Regions from separate parts of the Thalassospira sp. MCCC 1A02491 genome, predicted to be linked through region 3. Evidence: riboswitches for the same ligand, from Rfam matches in the RefSeq annotation. Region 3 holds a riboswitch; each other region holds the start of a gene.
The links. A riboswitch is a leader RNA that binds a small molecule or an ion and turns the genes downstream of it on or off. The one in region 3 is predicted to bind cobalamin.

Region 1 (5,220 bases), on a different contig from region 3:
GATGCCTTTTCAATGATCCTGCGCGATGAGGTCGAGCCGATCCAGCTTGGCGCGTTTTTGCTTATGCTGCGCTATCGGGCGGAAACGCCGGAAGAACTCGCAGGCATGATCGAAGCCGTGCGCAAAGCCGCAAGGCTTGATGCGGATGATGGACAGGACACCAACCCGGTGGGCCGCCCGATGCTTGACTGGCCGTCATATGCGGCTGGTCGAACCCGTGGTCTGCCGTGGTTTGTATTGTCGGCACATTTGATATCGCAGAACGGTGTTCCGGTTCTGATGCACGGTTATAACTCGCATCTGGTCAATGGTCTTGGAACCGAGGCCGCGATCAAGGCGCTTAAGCTGCCGATCGCGATGTCGGCCGAAGAAGCCCGTTCGGATATTGCCGCAAAGGGGTTTGCTTATCTGCCGCTGCGCCATATGCATCCGAAATTGCAGGAGCTGATCGGGTTGCGGTCGCTTTTGGGGCTGCGCAGTCCGGTGAATACCCTGTTGCGGTTGCTGAACCCGTTGCAGGCACGGGCCGCGTTTCTGGGGGTGTTTCATCCGGCATTTCTGGATGTGCATCGTGAAACCGGAAAGCTTCTTGAACTGCCGCGAATTGGCGTGATCAAGGGCGGGGGCGGCGAAGCAGAGCGCACACCGTTCAAACATGTTGATCTTCGGATGCTTGATAACGGCGAGCTTTGCGACGTCCGATGGCCGGCACTTTTGCCAAAAACCGAAAAAGAAATCGACGATCAAAGCCCGGTGACTCTCAAGCACTTTCTGGCTGTTTGGCGCGGCGAGGTCGAGGATGCCCCGGCCGAAGCCAGGATCAAGGGTAGTGCGGCGATGGCGGCATTCCTTGCGGGCAAAGCCGATTATATGGACGAAGCCGAAGCCCTTGTGCAGGGATGGTGGGATAATCGCGATCGCGATATCGGTTGATATCGCGTTTTCGCATTGAATGATTTTATGAAAGCGGGACGGATTGCCGTCCCGTTTTTCGTTCTAGAATGACGAGCCGGGTTCTTTGAGAAACGCGATTTCTTCTGGCGTGGATGTCCTGCCAAGAATGTCATTGCGATGCGGATAACGCCCGAACCGGTCGATGATTTTCTTGTGTTTGATTTCAAAGCCGTAATTGTGTTCAAGCCCGGGCTGATCAAACAGGGTCATGGCAATTTCATGGATCAATTCGGATTCTGAATGCATATAGGGCATATACAGAAACGCCCGCTGTTCTGGTGATCCAAGTTCCTTGTCCTTGCCCAAGGATACGGCTTCCTGTGCAAGAACAAGCGCGATCGGATCGGCAGCAAATGATTGCGGCGTGTCGCGATACATGTTGCGCGAAAACTGATCCAGAACGATGATTTCGGCAAGGCGCCCCGATGCGGTGTTGCGCCATGTGAAAAGTTCACCGGCAAGGGCCGCGGCATGAATGTCGGAAAATCGTTCGGCAATGTGGGTGTCAAGTGCAGTATCCTTGATAAACCATTGCTTTTGTTCGAGTTCCTTGAACCAGAAGTCCAGGACTGTTTCAGGAGCCATCATTTCCAACCCATCCCATGTAAGGCCAATCGCAATATTGTGCGATGTGTCTGCTGATCTTTGCCGGGGGAAGGGCGAAGGTCAAGCAATGGCGCGAAAAGATAATCCGTTCGGATGCGGGCAAAGAGTTGACAGGTGTTTGCCGCCCATGGAATATGAACGCGTCTTGGGTGTTGATCCATTGGATCGGCTTAAAAGGGAACGTGGTGCGTTACGACAATGCCACGGCTGCCCCCGCAACTGTAAGTGGTCCGAGCATTACCTATGCCACTGGTGACAAACCGGGAAGGCGTAATGCTTTTGAAACCACGAGCCAGGAGACCTGCCTTTGACTGCCGGACACGGCTTGTCCGGTACTGAACTGTTGGACGCCGGGGTGAGCGTCAGGTTGCAGGGAAAAGGCGGTCTCGTCGTGAAACCGGTATCTTGCTTCCAGCCATCCTATCGTTCTTGATCCTAACTCTGTGCGTCGGGAAACTTTTCTGACGCGCATCGTTCGTGAAAAGAGACGATTACATGTTTAAAACTCTTGGCAAGCTTGCGATTGCAAGTGCCTGTTTCGCGTTTGCGTCACAAAGTGCGCATGCCCATTTTCAATTGGCCTATACACCGGAAGTCAATGTGACCGCCCCCGGCGAACTGCCGGTGAAACTGATATTCTGGCATCCGTTCGAAAACGGACATGTCATGGATATGAAAAAGCCGGTGGCGTTTTACGCAATCCATCGCGGTGATAAAATTGATTTATCTTCAACACTTTCTGAGGTGACCTTCACAGGGAAGGAGAATACCGCCAAGGCGTATGACGGTACTTTGACCCTTAAGCGCAGTGGCGATTACGTGATGGTGGTGGTGCCCGAGCCCTATTACGAAGAAAGCGAAGATATCTTCATTCAGCAGATCACCAAGTCCTATGTGAACCGCAACGAAATCCCGACCGACTGGATGGAGGCACAGGGACTTGTGACCGAAATTCTGCCGTTAAACCGGCCGACCAACATTGTCGCAGGTTCGACCTTTACCGGTCGGGTGCTGAGCAACGGTGAACCGGTATCCAGGATCGAGGTTGAAATCGAATATATGGCAGCCGAACCCGATATGGACCGCAACGCGCCCAAGGAACCGACAGCAGGACCGATGCCCGGTGGGGCGATTGTCGCGATTACCGATGCCAACGGGTATTTCACGTTCGGGATCCCCAAGGCCGGATTTTGGGGTTTTGCGGCTCTTGGCAGTGGGCCGGACAAAGAATTTCAGGGAAAAGAGCTTTCACAGGATGCAGTCCTGTGGGTTCGCGCCTATGATGTGCAATAGGCTTGGGGACAAAATAGATGCATATTGTTGACGGGGCACTGGCCCCAGAGGTGCTGATTGGCGGTGGCGTGCTTGCAGTCGCGGGGCTTGGACTTGGATTGCGCAAACTGCCAATCGATAAAATTCCGGCGACGGGGGTGTTATCGGCGACGTTCTTCGTCGCCTCCCTGATCCACGTGCCGGTCGGTCCGTCGAGCGTGCATCTGATCATGAGTGGTCTGGCCGGGCTTGTGCTTGGCTGGACCGCATTCCCGGCACTTTTTGTCGGGCTTTTGTTGCAGGCCATCTTTTTCGGATTTGGCGGTTTGACCGTGTTGGGGGTCAATACCGTCAATATTGCATTTCCTGCGGTGATTGCCGGTTTCATGTTTCGCGGATTGGTGTCGCGAAGCAATCCAACCTTTGCGGCAATCTGGGGCGGGTGTGCCGGTGCGCTTTCAATTGCGCTGACCACCTTGTTCGTGGCCATTTCCCTTGGTCTGAGCGGGGAAGGGTTTGTACCGGCGGCCAAGCTTGTTTTCTTTGCCCATATTCCGATCATGGCGGTCGAAGGTCTGGTGTCTGCAGCAGCGGTTTATCTGATCATGAAGGTCAAACCGGCCTTGCTGATCGCCGATGCCCAGATCAGCCGATATGACGCACAAAGCCCCGCGATCCTGGCCGAACAGGTGAACGAGGCCAACAATGGCTAAGCTTGCAACTGGGGTGTTTCTGGCAGGCCTTCTGTTCGGAATGCAGGCCGCCCAGGCCCATAAGGTGATTGCATCGGTTTTTCCAAGCGGCACAGCTGTCGAAGGGGAGATCGGGTTTTCCAATGGCGATATGGCTGCGGACACGCTGGTTGAAGTTTTTGACCAGCAGGGAAACAAGATCGATGAAATCAGAACGGATTCTGACGGTTTCTTTGTCTATACGCCAAGCCGGAAAGTTGACCTTGTCTTTCGGGCCGATCTGGGGGCTGGGCATGTTGCAGAAGCCAGTTTTGATATTGCCGACCTGACGGGAATTGCCGGGGCAGGCAGCATTGACGCAGTTTATTCGGATGATAGCGCTAACATCACGGTTGATGGGGCAGTTGTCGCGGATAATGCAACCAAAACTGCAATTACCCGGGAACAGGAAGAAGTCATTGCCGCGATCGTTCGCGATGAATTGCGGCCATTACGTCGGGAAATTACCGCCTATAAGGAAAAGAACGATCTTCAATCGATTCTGGGCGGTATTGGTTATATATTCGGGTTCTTCGGGATTGCCTATTATCTGGCAGCAAGACGTTTGAGAGCCAAAGCAACCAAATCATGAGCCATCTTTTCGGGCATGACCAACCATTAAGCGTTCAGGCAGGCGGGCAACGACCGTCTTCCTTTGTCGGATCGTTTGATCCGCGTGTTCGGGTGGTGGCGGCCTGTCTGTTTTCGGTGATGGCCGTTTCCCTGCATCAGATCGAATTCGCGCTTGCTGCCTTTTTTGTGGCAATAGCGACGATGTTCATGACTGATTTGCCTTTGCGTCTGACCCTGAAACGTATGGCAGCAATGGACGGGTTCATCATCGTGATGCTGGTGATGTTGCCATTCACAACGCCGGGAACCGCCATGTTTACCGTCCTGGGTGCCGAGGCCAGCAAAGAAGGATTGCAACATGCGGTCCTGATCGGCATTCGCGCCAATGCGGTTGTTTTGATGATGCTTAGCCTGCTTGCCGGCTTAACGCCGGTGGGGCTTGGTCATACATTATACCGGCTGCGTTGCCCAGCAGCCCTGGTGCATCTGATGATGTTTACGGTGCGCTATATTTCGGTTCTTCACGATGAATATCATCGATTGCGCATGGCCATGAAATTGCGTGGCTTCAAGGCGCGCAACAGCATTCATACCTATCGGTCGCTGGGGTATCTTTTCGGGATGTTGCTTGTCAGGTCTCTTGAACGTGCCGAACGGGTTCTTGAGGCCATGAAATGCCGCGGATTTAGTGGCCATTTCCCGATGATTGATCATCTTGTGTTCCGGCAACGTGATGCCCTTTTCGGGGTGGGGTTTCTGATGCTGGTTTCCGTACTTGTTATTCTGGATCGTTTTTATGTCGTCGCTTATTGAACTAAACGATATTTCATACGGATACCGCGCCGGGCAAAATGTTCTGGACCGTGTCAGCCTGTCGCTTGAGGCCAATGAACGATTGTTTATTACCGGCCCGAATGGGGCTGGCAAAAGCACGTTGTTGCGCATTCTGGTCGGTCTGATCAAACCGTTTGGCGGCGAAATCAGGGCATTTGGAACGCCGCGTGTAACGGACAAGGATTTCCATGATCTGCGTTGTCGGGTCGGGTTTATTGTCCAGGACCCCGATGATCAGCTGTTTTGTCCG
Region 2 (5,220 bases), on a different contig from region 3:
AAACCGGCAGCAAAAGCCCATGCCGGGTCCCGACAAAGAACCGTGCCGCATGCGGGATGACCAAACCGACAAAACCGATCGAACCGACAAGACTGACCATCACAGCCGTCATGGATGCCGCCACCGCAATCAGAACCACATAAACACGGCGCACCGGCACGCCAAGCGATGCCGCCGATTCCACACCAAAGGTAAAAGCATCAAGTGCGCGCGCATACCAAAGACACACAACCAGCCCGCCAAACGCAACGGGCAGCGCAAGATAGACATCGTCCCAGCGCACACCACTCAGATTGCCAAGCAACCAGAACATGATGCCGCGCGCCTCGTCCGCGGTTGCTGCCTTGGTGACGATAAAGGATGTCAGGGCGTTGAAAAGCTGTGATCCGGCAACCCCGGCCAAAATGATCGCGCCTGCACCACGACCGGCCGGAATGGCCAAAAGCGCGACAAACCCGAATGCCACCAGCGCACCGACAAACGCGCCAAGTGACAGCGAAACCATCCCCGCCCCAAGACCAAGAATGGCAACACTGACCGCGCCGGTAGATGCCCCCGCCGAAATGCCCAGCAAATAGGGATCGGCCAGACTGTTGCGCAAAAGCGCCTGTAACACGGCCCCCGACAACGCAAGTGACGCCCCGCAGGCCGCAGCCACAAGTGCACGCGAAATCCGGTAATTCCAGATGATCCCGGAATCGATTGGATCAATCTCATAGCCCGCCTGCCACAGATGATTGGCAATGGTTTGAAGAACCGTGCCAAGGGGAATGTGTGTTTCCCCCTTGGCAGCAGCGATTGCAACCACAGCGGCAAGCAGGATCAAAGCCGCCACGGCGGCACCGCTTCGCGCAAGATATGCCCGCCCCGCCCGCGATCGTGCGGGGGGCTGAGGGGGTGTTTTTTCAAACATTGAAGTCTCCGGGCATATCGAGCGCCATCGGGTTGGGCAATCAGTTCGAGGCACTCAGGCGTTCGACAGCCTGGGCAAGCGTTTCAATACCGTCAATCAGACGAATTGTCGGGTCCATCGATTGCGCATCCATCACAACGATATTGCCGTTTTTAACCGCTTTCATCTGGCGTGTAACCGGATCGGTTTTCAAAAAGTCCATTTTGACTTCCCAATCATCTGCCGGGAAACGGCGACGGCCCATTTTACCGATCACAATGATATCGGGATTGGCGCGCGCAATGGTTTCCCACCCCACGGTCGGCCATTCTTCGTCGCTGTCGATGATGTTTGTTACGCCAAGTTTTTCCGCGATATAGCCCGCGGCCCCGTTTTTGCCCGCGACGTAGGGATCGCTTTTAATCTCGGCACTGGAAAACCAGAAAACGGTCGAAACATTGCTGTTCCCGCTGGCATTGACCTGTGCCAGGGACCGGGCTTCACGATCTTTCAACCTGGCAATCAGGGCCGCGCCGCGATCCTCGATATCGAAAATCTGCGCAAGGTCGGAAATTTCCCGATAAATCAGGTCCATGGAGAAACGGTCATGGCGCACCCCGTCGCCCCCGCCGGCATTGTCCTTGCCGACACAATCGGCCGGTGCGGTATAGACCGGGATCGAAAGTTCATTGAACTGTTCGGTGGTGCCAACAATGCCCTTGGGACCGACATGCCATTGATACTGGGTGGCGACCAGTTGCGGTTTTTGCGCAACCACGGTTTCAAAGCCCGGATCATTATCAGCCAGACGCGGCACGGACGCATTCACATCCCTGAATTCATCCATGACCGGACCAAACCAGACCCCGGTGCCTTTGACCTTATCGGCCAGCCCCAGCGAATAGAGGATTTCTGTCGTGCTTTGTCCAAGCGACACAACCCGTTCGGGGGCCGCATCAAAGTGCAGCGTGCTGCCGCAATTTTCGATGGCAAGCGGATATTCCGTCGCAGCCGCAAACGGGGCCGAAATCATAAAACCGGCAGCAAACACCCCGACTGCCAGCGCATGTTTATAGTGACTGATCACTTTGACTTCCTTTCAAAGACATACCGGCAAGGGTCGGCAATTACCGGCCACTGCACAGCATATCGCAAATGTTATGTTATAACATAACACACACTTTACTATCGTCAAGGGACTGGCAAAAGTGTCGGGAAATGGCGGAAGATGTCAGGATCGGTATTCAGGCGCATTTACAAAAAACTGCCGGAAACCGCGACATATGCCGACATTCTCCGGGGCACCCCGCCCGGTCCGTCGCATTCATGTCGGCAGGTCTCCTGGCTCGCGGGTCAAAGCACTTTTCCTGGCCTTCCCGGGTTCATCCCAGTGGCATTGGTCAGAAAAACGCTCACCGCCTACAGTTGCGGGGGCAGCTTCGGTTGATGGGCACGCAGCCCAGATCGAATTCCCTTTATCCGATATCCGGATACCGACATCTGACCGTTAGATTAAAGCCCAAACCCGGTCAAGGAAATTGGCAGATGACCAGAGGCATTTACACAGGGGTCCATGCAGAAATTGCAGTCGACACGACCTTGAATTTGCCATGTTTCATCCCGATTACCTCCACACTGTCTGGTATGCTTGCCGACAAATGAAACCATTGGAACATGATGCACATGACGACTTCTGTTGAACGCAGACGCTTTTTGAAATCCATCGCGGCAGCCGGTCTTATCCTGCCGGGAATGTCGATCTATCAGCATGCATTGGCAGAAGTACCAGGGCTTGACCTTGGTGCGGGACAGCCGTTTGATTTTGCCGATCTGATTGCGCGTGCCAAATCGATGGCGCAGGCCGCCTATGAGCCGCCAGTCGCCCCCAACCCGGAAATTGTCGGGCGGATCGATTACGACACCCATGGCAAATTGCATTACAAACGCGACCATTCGCCGTTTTCCGATGGATCAGGCACCTATCCGGTGACGTTTTTCCATCTGGGCATGTATTTCGCCAAGCCCGTGCACATGTATCTTCTGGAAGACGGCACGGCACGCGAAGTCATCTATAAACCCGATTACTTTGACATGCCAGCCGACAGTATTGCCCGCCAGCTGCCCGAAAACAGCGGCTTTGCCGGGTTCCGCCTTCATGAAGAACTGTCGCGTGATGACTGGAAAACCCAGGACTGGGCGGCGTTTCTTGGCGCATCCTATTTCCGCGCCATCGGTGATGAAGGCCAGTATGGCCTGTCCGCGCGCGGGATTGCGGTCAATACCGCCACATCCCAACCCGAAGAATTCCCCGATTTCCGCCAGTTCTTTATCGAACCGGCCAAAAATGCCGAAGACCCGGTCACCATCTATGCGCTGCTTGATGGGCCAAGCATTACGGGCGCATACAAATTCCTGCTCTATCGCGGGCAGGGTGTGACGATGGATATCGAAAAACATCTGTTTGTCCGTCGCGATATCGAACGGCTTGGCATCGCGCCGCTGACCAGCATGTTCTGGTATTCCGAACAGAACAAATCATTCCGGTTTGACTGGCGCCCGGAAGTCCATGACAGCGATGGTCTGGAACTGTGGACCGGCAGTGGCGAACGCATCTGGCGACAGCTGAACAACCCCGAAACCATCCGCGCATCGGCCTTTGCCGATCATAATCCGCGCGGTTTTGGCCTGATGCAGCGTGACCGCGATGTGAAGAACTATCTTGATGGTGTGCGCTATCACCGTCGCCCCAGCCTGTGGGTCGAACCCCAGGAAGACTGGAATGACGGTGCCGTACAGTTGATCGAAATCCCGACCGACGATGAAATCCACGATAACATCGCGGCATTCTGGGTTCCGAACGCCCCGGCCAAAGCCGGAAACAGCTATCAGTTCAAATATCGCCTTCACTGGCAGGCCCATAACCCGTTCCCGGTTGCCGAACTGGCAAAGGCAACTTCGACCCGCATGGGACGCGGCGGCGAACCGGGCACCAACCGCCCGAAAGACGAGGTCAAGTTTTCTGTCGAATTCGAAGGCGATGTTCTTGGCACCCTTGCCTATGGCGAGTTCCCGGAAATCGTCGTATCGACATCGCGTGGTGAAATCACCCGCACCAAGATCGAACCGATCATGGATACCCGCATCTGGCGGGCGGCCTTTGACCTGAAAGTGGCCGGCACCGATCCGGTTGATCTGCGCATGTATCTCAAGCGCGGGGACGCCCCGCTCAGTGAAACCTGGATGTTCCAGCATCTGCCGGCATTGGGTAATCAGCATCAAGGCTGATCAAAACCCGGCAAGAATGATCAGGGGGCGGGCAACACCGCCCCCTGTTTTTTTATTTACGACGCCATGCCTTCGCCCGGGCGCGCTTGGCCCGATTGCCCAAGGATTGCCATGACATCGCGCATCGGTGGTGCACCAAACATGCGGGCATATTCGCGGCTGAACTGCGATGCGCTTTCATAGCCGACCGCATAGGCCGCACTGGCCGCGTCCTTCATTTCTGCGAGCATGATCTGACGCGCCGTCGTCAGGCGCAGGCGCTTTTGATATTGCAGCGGACTCATGGCGGTCACCTGTTTGAAATGATGATGGAAGGATGACGGGCTCATATTGGCGAAATCTGCCAGCTCCTCGATCTTCAGCGGCTTGTCGAAATTATCCTTCATCAACCGTAATACCGCCGATATCCGTTGCATATTGCTGCCACCAATCGCAAGACCGGCAATCAGCGCGCCCTTGCCGGTGCGCAACAGTCGGTAATGCACTTCGCGCATCAAAAGCGGCAACATGACCGCAATGTCATCGGGCCTTTCAAGCAACTCGACCACGCGTAACACCGCGTCAATCAGGCTGTCGGTGGTTTGTTCGACAAACAGCCCGCGCGCACTTTCGCCTTCTGCCCCGATCTTGAGATCCATATGCGTGACCAGCTCGCTTAAAATCTTGCCATCAAGATCAAGCGACAAACTGCGATAGGGTTGCTGATCACTTGCCAGTGTCACATGCCCGACAAGGGGCAAATCCACCGATGCCGCAAGAAGCTGTCCGGGTTCATATCGATAGAGCTCCTGACCCAGCGTGACTTCCTTGGCCCCCGACACAATCAGACACAGGCAGGGCTTGTAAATCGTTGGCACCTTAAGGCTTGGCGCGGTCGAACGAAACATCCAGACAGGATCGATCGCGGTGCGCACAGATCCATCCGCATCGCAGTATTTATCAATCAGTTCGCAAAGCCGTCGATAACCGTCCATGACCAAATCCCTTTGATTTCCTTGGATGCAGTATACACACCCGGCACCCTGGAAAAAGCGGACTTTGCC
Region 3 (5,220 bases):
ACCTTGGCAAGCAGTTCAAGCGAGTCAATCGGAAGGATGCCCTTCGACCACAGTGATCCGTCGAAACTCTCATAGCGACCACGCTCGACCGCCAAATCAACCGATGCCGAAATGGCGTGGAAGGAAATGGCTTCCATGCTTTCATCGGCAAATGCGACGGCCTCTGACGAGGCATAGGCGATTTTCAGTTTCTGCAACGCATCCTGAAAACCCATCAATCCAAGACCAACCGGACGATGGCGCAGGTTGGAATAGCGTGCCTCCGGAATGGTATAGAAATTGATATCAATGACGTTATCCAGCATCCGCATTGCGGTTTTGACCGTTTGTGCCAGCTTGTCGTGATCAAGGCCGTCTTCGGTGACATGGGCCAGAAGGTTGATCGAACCAAGGTTACAAACCGCGACCTCGTCTGCCGATGTATTGAGTGTAATTTCCGTGCACAGGTTTGATGAATGCACCACGCCACGATGTTGTTGCGGGGACCGGATATTGCACGGGTCCTTGAAGGTGATCCATGGATGACCGGTTTCAAACAGCATGGTCAACATGCGCCGCCAAAGATCCACCGCGCGCACGTTTTTGAAATTCGTGATTTGGCCGCTATTGGCCTTGGCTTCATATGCCTCATACGCGGTCTTGAATTTCGCACCATAAAGATCATGCAAGTCCGGCGTGTCATCGGGCGAAAACAGGGTCCATGGCGCATCTGCCATCACCCGTTCCATGAACAGGTCCGGCACCCAGTTGGCCGTGTTCATATCATGCGTCCTGCGGCGGTCATCGCCCGTGTTCTTGCGCAGATCAAGGAACTCTTCGATATCGATGTGCCATGTTTCGAGATAGGCACAAACAGCCCCCTTGCGCTTGCCACCCTGATTAACCGCAATGGCGGTGTCATTGGCGACTTTCAGAAACGGAACCACGCCCTGGCTTTGACCATTGGTGCCCTTGATATGCGCGCCAAGACCACGCACTGGGGTCCAGTCATTGCCAAGACCGCCGGAATATTTCGCCAAAAGCGCGTTGTCCTTGACCGATTTGAAAATGCCATCAAGGTCATCGGGCACGGTGGTCAGGAAGCAGGATGACAATTGCGGGCGGCATGTCCCGGCATTGAACAGGGTCGGGGTCGATGCCATGAAGACAAAGGTGGAAAGCTGATCATAAAATTCGATTGCCTTGGCTTCGCGGTCGATCTCACGGATGGCAAGACCCATGGCAACCCGCATGAAAAAGGCCTGTGGCAGTTCAAACCGCGACCCTTTGACATGCAGGAAGTAACGGTCATAAAGCGTCTGAAGTCCCAGATACTGGAAGTTCAGATCGCGTTCCGGCTTGATTGCCGCCGCGATTTTTTTCAGGTCAAACTTTGACAATTCCGGATCAATCAGACCGGACTTGATGCCTGCCTTGATCGCGGCGGGGAAATAGGTCGCGTATCGTGCGCCCATCTCGGCCTGGGTGGCTTGTTCGGGCTGGTCGAAGACAAAGCTCAGGGCTTCTGTCCGAAGCTTGTCAAGTAACAGGCGTGCGCTGACAAAGGCGTAATTCGGTTCGCGCTCTACCAGTGTTCGGGCTGCCATGATCGGGGCAAGTGCCAATTCCCCGGTGGTGACACCGTCATAAAGGTTCTTTCTGGTTTCTTCCATGATCGGTGCTGTGCTGACGCCATCAAGGTCGCCACAGGCCTCGGCAATCACGGTCGCCAACCGGTCAATATCAAGCAACCTTTTGCTGCCGTCGGGCAGGGTGACATGAAGATCGGGCTGCCCGGCCCTTTTGCCTTTCTTGCGTGCATCAAGCTTGGCGCGTTCGCGCGCACGGTCTTCACGATACAGGACATAGGCGCGCGCAACCTTGTGATGTTCGCTGCGCATCAGGGCCAGCTCGACCTGATCCTGTATATCTTCGATCTGAAGGGTATGGCCCGGCGCGGCCCGCTTTAACAAGGTCGTGGTAACCTGATCGGCCAATCCATCGACAATGTCATGTACCCGATGTGATCCCGACGCGGTTTCGCCCTCGGCGGCAAGAAATGCCTTGGTCAGGGCTGTTTTGATTTTGGTTGCATCAAAGGCCGTGACCGATCCGTTGCGACGGATCACCTGATAGATGGTGTGTGAATTTGATGAAGGATCGGAAACGGCAGGCCGTTCCAACTCGACTGTTTCTGACATTGTAAGCCCCAATCATATGGGGGCAAAGGCCAAACGGAGGTATGCAGGGATGATTGGCGGTCTGCCAGTCAGATCACAAGCACTCCACCGGGACACCCCGCCCGTGAATGTTTACGTTCGCTCACGGCAGGTCTCCTGGCTTGCGGATCGATGCTTCATCCGGCCTTCCCGAAATGCCAAGCATTTCAGTGACCATGGTTGGATTAAAGCTAGCCGCTTACAGTTGCGGGGGCAGCTTCGGCATTGTCGTGCATATGCAAAACGCACCGAATTCCCTCTTAGCCTTCAAACCGATATGGTTCGGTAAGAAGGACCGTGATGCCTATATATTGGGTTCGGATTGAAAATTTCGTCAATATATATGTTTTCTTGACAGGTTTTACCGATCTCGGTGATCGGGCGCGAAGCCAAGAATTATCAGTCTATATAAGCAGACCCAAAAAGTGACGGGCCCTTTTGGGGCCCGTCCTTTTTTCTTCTTTGGTTTGCTGTGTCGGAACTTGATGACCGAAATCAGAGAACCGTAAGCATGCTTGCAACCAACGGATGGCGGACAATGTCCTTGTCGCGCAGCTGGACACAGGCGACATCTTCGACATTTTCAAGTCGTTCGGACATTTCCGAAAGACCCGACATTTCCGGCAGAAGGTCGGTCTGATCCGGGTCGCCGGTCAGGATCATGGTGGAATTCCAGCCCAGACGCGTCACCAGCATTTTAAGCTGCCCGTATGTGCAGTTCTGGGCTTCGTCGATGACGACGAAGGCATTGTTCAGGGTACGGCCACGCATATAGCCGATCGGGGCAATCTCAATCGTGCCGTCCGAAAGGTATGTGCGCAGGCGCTTGGTGCCAAGGCGATCATTAAGCGCGTCATAAAGCGGGCGAAGATAAGGTGCCATCTTGGCTTCGACATCGCCGGGCAGGAAGCCGATATTTTCGCCGGCTTCAACAGCCGGGCGGGCCAGAACGATACGACCGATATCACCCTTATCCAGGGCTTCGACCGCCTTGGAAACCGCGATATAGGTTTTACCGGTGCCTGCCGGGCCAAGGGCAAGGACCAGGTTGAAGGCATCAATGGCCTCCATCAATGCGGCCTGGTTTTCACTTTTCGGGCGGATGTTGCGGCGGTAGCTTTGATCGCGTTGTCCTTTCTGTTCTGCGGCTTCCCCCTGAAGCGGGTGCCAGTCAGCGTTCTTTTCATCAAACAGTTCATGGACATTGTTGTCGGACTGTTGCGGACGGTTACGACGGCGTGCTGCGCGCTTACCCATGACGATCACCTCATCAAATGTGCCAAAAAAGCAAAACGCGCCATTCCGTCATGGAAAGGCGCGCATTCAATTTTCATCTTGCGATGGAAGTGGCGGTAGGAGTTTCCGCCGGTCACAACATGTTGCATGTGCGATCCGGGGGGCGAAAATTCTCGTTGTAAGACGCTTTTTCGCGGCACTCGGGAACCCCTCCTGCGGTCCAGTGATTGACCGTTGATTGGAATCGTACCCCTATATGCAGTGTCTTGTCACGGTTTTTTGCACGATGAAATTTTCGTGAATCCGGATTGTGAGTCTTTTCAGTCATTTATCCCGCATCTGCGAAAGAACTTTTTTGTTCAACTCTGCGGTGTGACGGCGCTTCTTGCCGGAAGGGCGGCACTGATGATCCAGCTGATGGTCAAAAACGCAATCGACGTCACAAGACATCCGACCAGCCCGCCATAGGAATAGGCAACGCCCGACAGAATGGTCCCGCAAAGCCGCCCGATGGCATTGGACATGTAATAAAACCCGACATTCATCGCGACCTTGTCGCCATCGGCATAGGCAAGGATCAAATAGGAATGCAGTGACGAGTTCACGGCAAAGACAATGCCGAACACCAAAAGCCCGCCCAGAACTGCAAGTTGCGGCGCAATCCCCTGTGTGACGGCTGCGGCAATGGCAGTGGTCACCGCGATCAGGGCTGCGATCCAGAACCGGGCGGTGCGGCCATCGGGTTCGTGTGATCCGGCGCGCAGCATTTTGGGGGCGAAGGCCTGAATGAAGCCGTATCCAATCACCCAAAGCGCCATATAGGTGCCGACCTCGATATGGTTCCAGCCCAGTTCGGCTGCCAAAAACACCGGCAGGCCGACCACAAACCAGATATCACGCGACCCGAACAGGAAAAGCCGGGCCGCCGACAGGACGTTGATCTTGCGGTCACGCGAAAACACGTCACGGAATTTGGGTTTGATCTTTTCAGATGGTCCGGACATCGCATTGCCCAGTGACAGTGCAACCGCGATCAGCGTGATGGCAAGACCGACCGCCATGGCAAGCAACGCCCCGGAAAATCCAAGCCAGGACAAAAGCGCACCGCCCATGAAAAAGCCGACCCCTTTAAGGGCGTTTTTCGATCCGGTCAAAAGGGCAACCCATTTGAAAAGCGCGCCCCCGGCATCGGCAGGCACCAGAACCTTGATTGCCGATTTGCTCGACATCTTGGTCAGATCCTTTGCCACACCCGATGCGGCCTGAAGTCCCATGACATAGATAACCGAAATGGCCGGTGCCCAATCGGTCTGTGTTTGCGAAAGGGCGGCAAGCGATGCGATCTGAAGGATCAATCCGCTATAAAGGGTAAAGCGCAGCCCGCGTGTTTGTGCCAGCCATCCGCCAACCAGATTGGTTACAATCCCCGCCACTTCATAAAGGATGAACAGAAGGGCAATTTCAAATGCCGAATAGCCAAGGGCATGGAAATGCAACAGCACCAGCATCCGCAACGCCCCGTCAGTCAGGGTGAAGCCCCAATAGGCCCCGGTCACAAGTGCATAATTGCGAATGGCAGATGACATGATCGGCATTCCTAAAGCGATTGCGCGACTTTGGCAGCCAGATCCGCCATACGACAGACATAGCCCCATTCATTGTCATACCAGGCCAGTATTTTGACCTGTCGCTTGTCGATCACCATGGTCGATCCGGCATCAATGATCGAAGACCGGCTGTCATTAAGGTAATCAACACTGACCAGCGGGCGGTCTTCATAGCCCAG

Region 1: another riboswitch for cobalamin. It lies ahead of AUQ42_RS11185 (DUF4198 domain-containing protein); the one in region 3 lies ahead of AUQ42_RS14970 (ribonucleoside-diphosphate reductase subunit alpha).
Region 2: another riboswitch for cobalamin. It lies ahead of AUQ42_RS01970 (ABC transporter substrate-binding protein); the one in region 3 lies ahead of AUQ42_RS14970 (ribonucleoside-diphosphate reductase subunit alpha).

Annotation. Positions count from the first base shown of each region.
Region 1 covers NZ_LPVX01000029.1:310,875-316,094, reverse strand. Annotated here, with positions in the region: gene AUQ42_RS11195 (glycosyl transferase family protein) at 1-933, shown strand, start outside; gene AUQ42_RS11190 (DUF924 family protein) at 997-1,542, opposite strand; cobalamin riboswitch at 1,691-1,884, shown strand; gene AUQ42_RS11185 (DUF4198 domain-containing protein) at 2,056-2,853, shown strand; gene cbiM (cobalt transporter CbiM) at 2,871-3,545, shown strand; gene AUQ42_RS11175 (cobalt ABC transporter permease) at 3,538-4,155, shown strand; gene cbiQ (cobalt ECF transporter T component CbiQ) at 4,152-4,949, shown strand; gene AUQ42_RS11165 (energy-coupling factor ABC transporter ATP-binding protein) at 4,933-5,220, shown strand, end outside.
Region 2 covers NZ_LPVX01000003.1:109,726-114,945, forward strand. Annotated here, with positions in the region: gene AUQ42_RS01965 (iron ABC transporter permease) at 1-913, opposite strand, end outside; gene AUQ42_RS01970 (ABC transporter substrate-binding protein) at 954-1,979, opposite strand; cobalamin riboswitch at 2,206-2,405, opposite strand; gene AUQ42_RS01975 (glucan biosynthesis protein) at 2,576-4,177, shown strand; gene AUQ42_RS01980 (AraC family transcriptional regulator) at 4,234-5,151, opposite strand.
Region 3 covers NZ_LPVX01000032.1:176,513-181,732, reverse strand. Annotated here, with positions in the region: gene AUQ42_RS14970 (ribonucleoside-diphosphate reductase subunit alpha) at 1-2,180, opposite strand, end outside; cobalamin riboswitch at 2,288-2,513, opposite strand; gene AUQ42_RS14965 (PhoH family protein) at 2,694-3,455, opposite strand; gene arsJ (organoarsenical effux MFS transporter ArsJ) at 3,794-5,020, opposite strand; gene AUQ42_RS14955 (ArsJ-associated glyceraldehyde-3-phosphate dehydrogenase) at 5,032-5,220, opposite strand, start outside.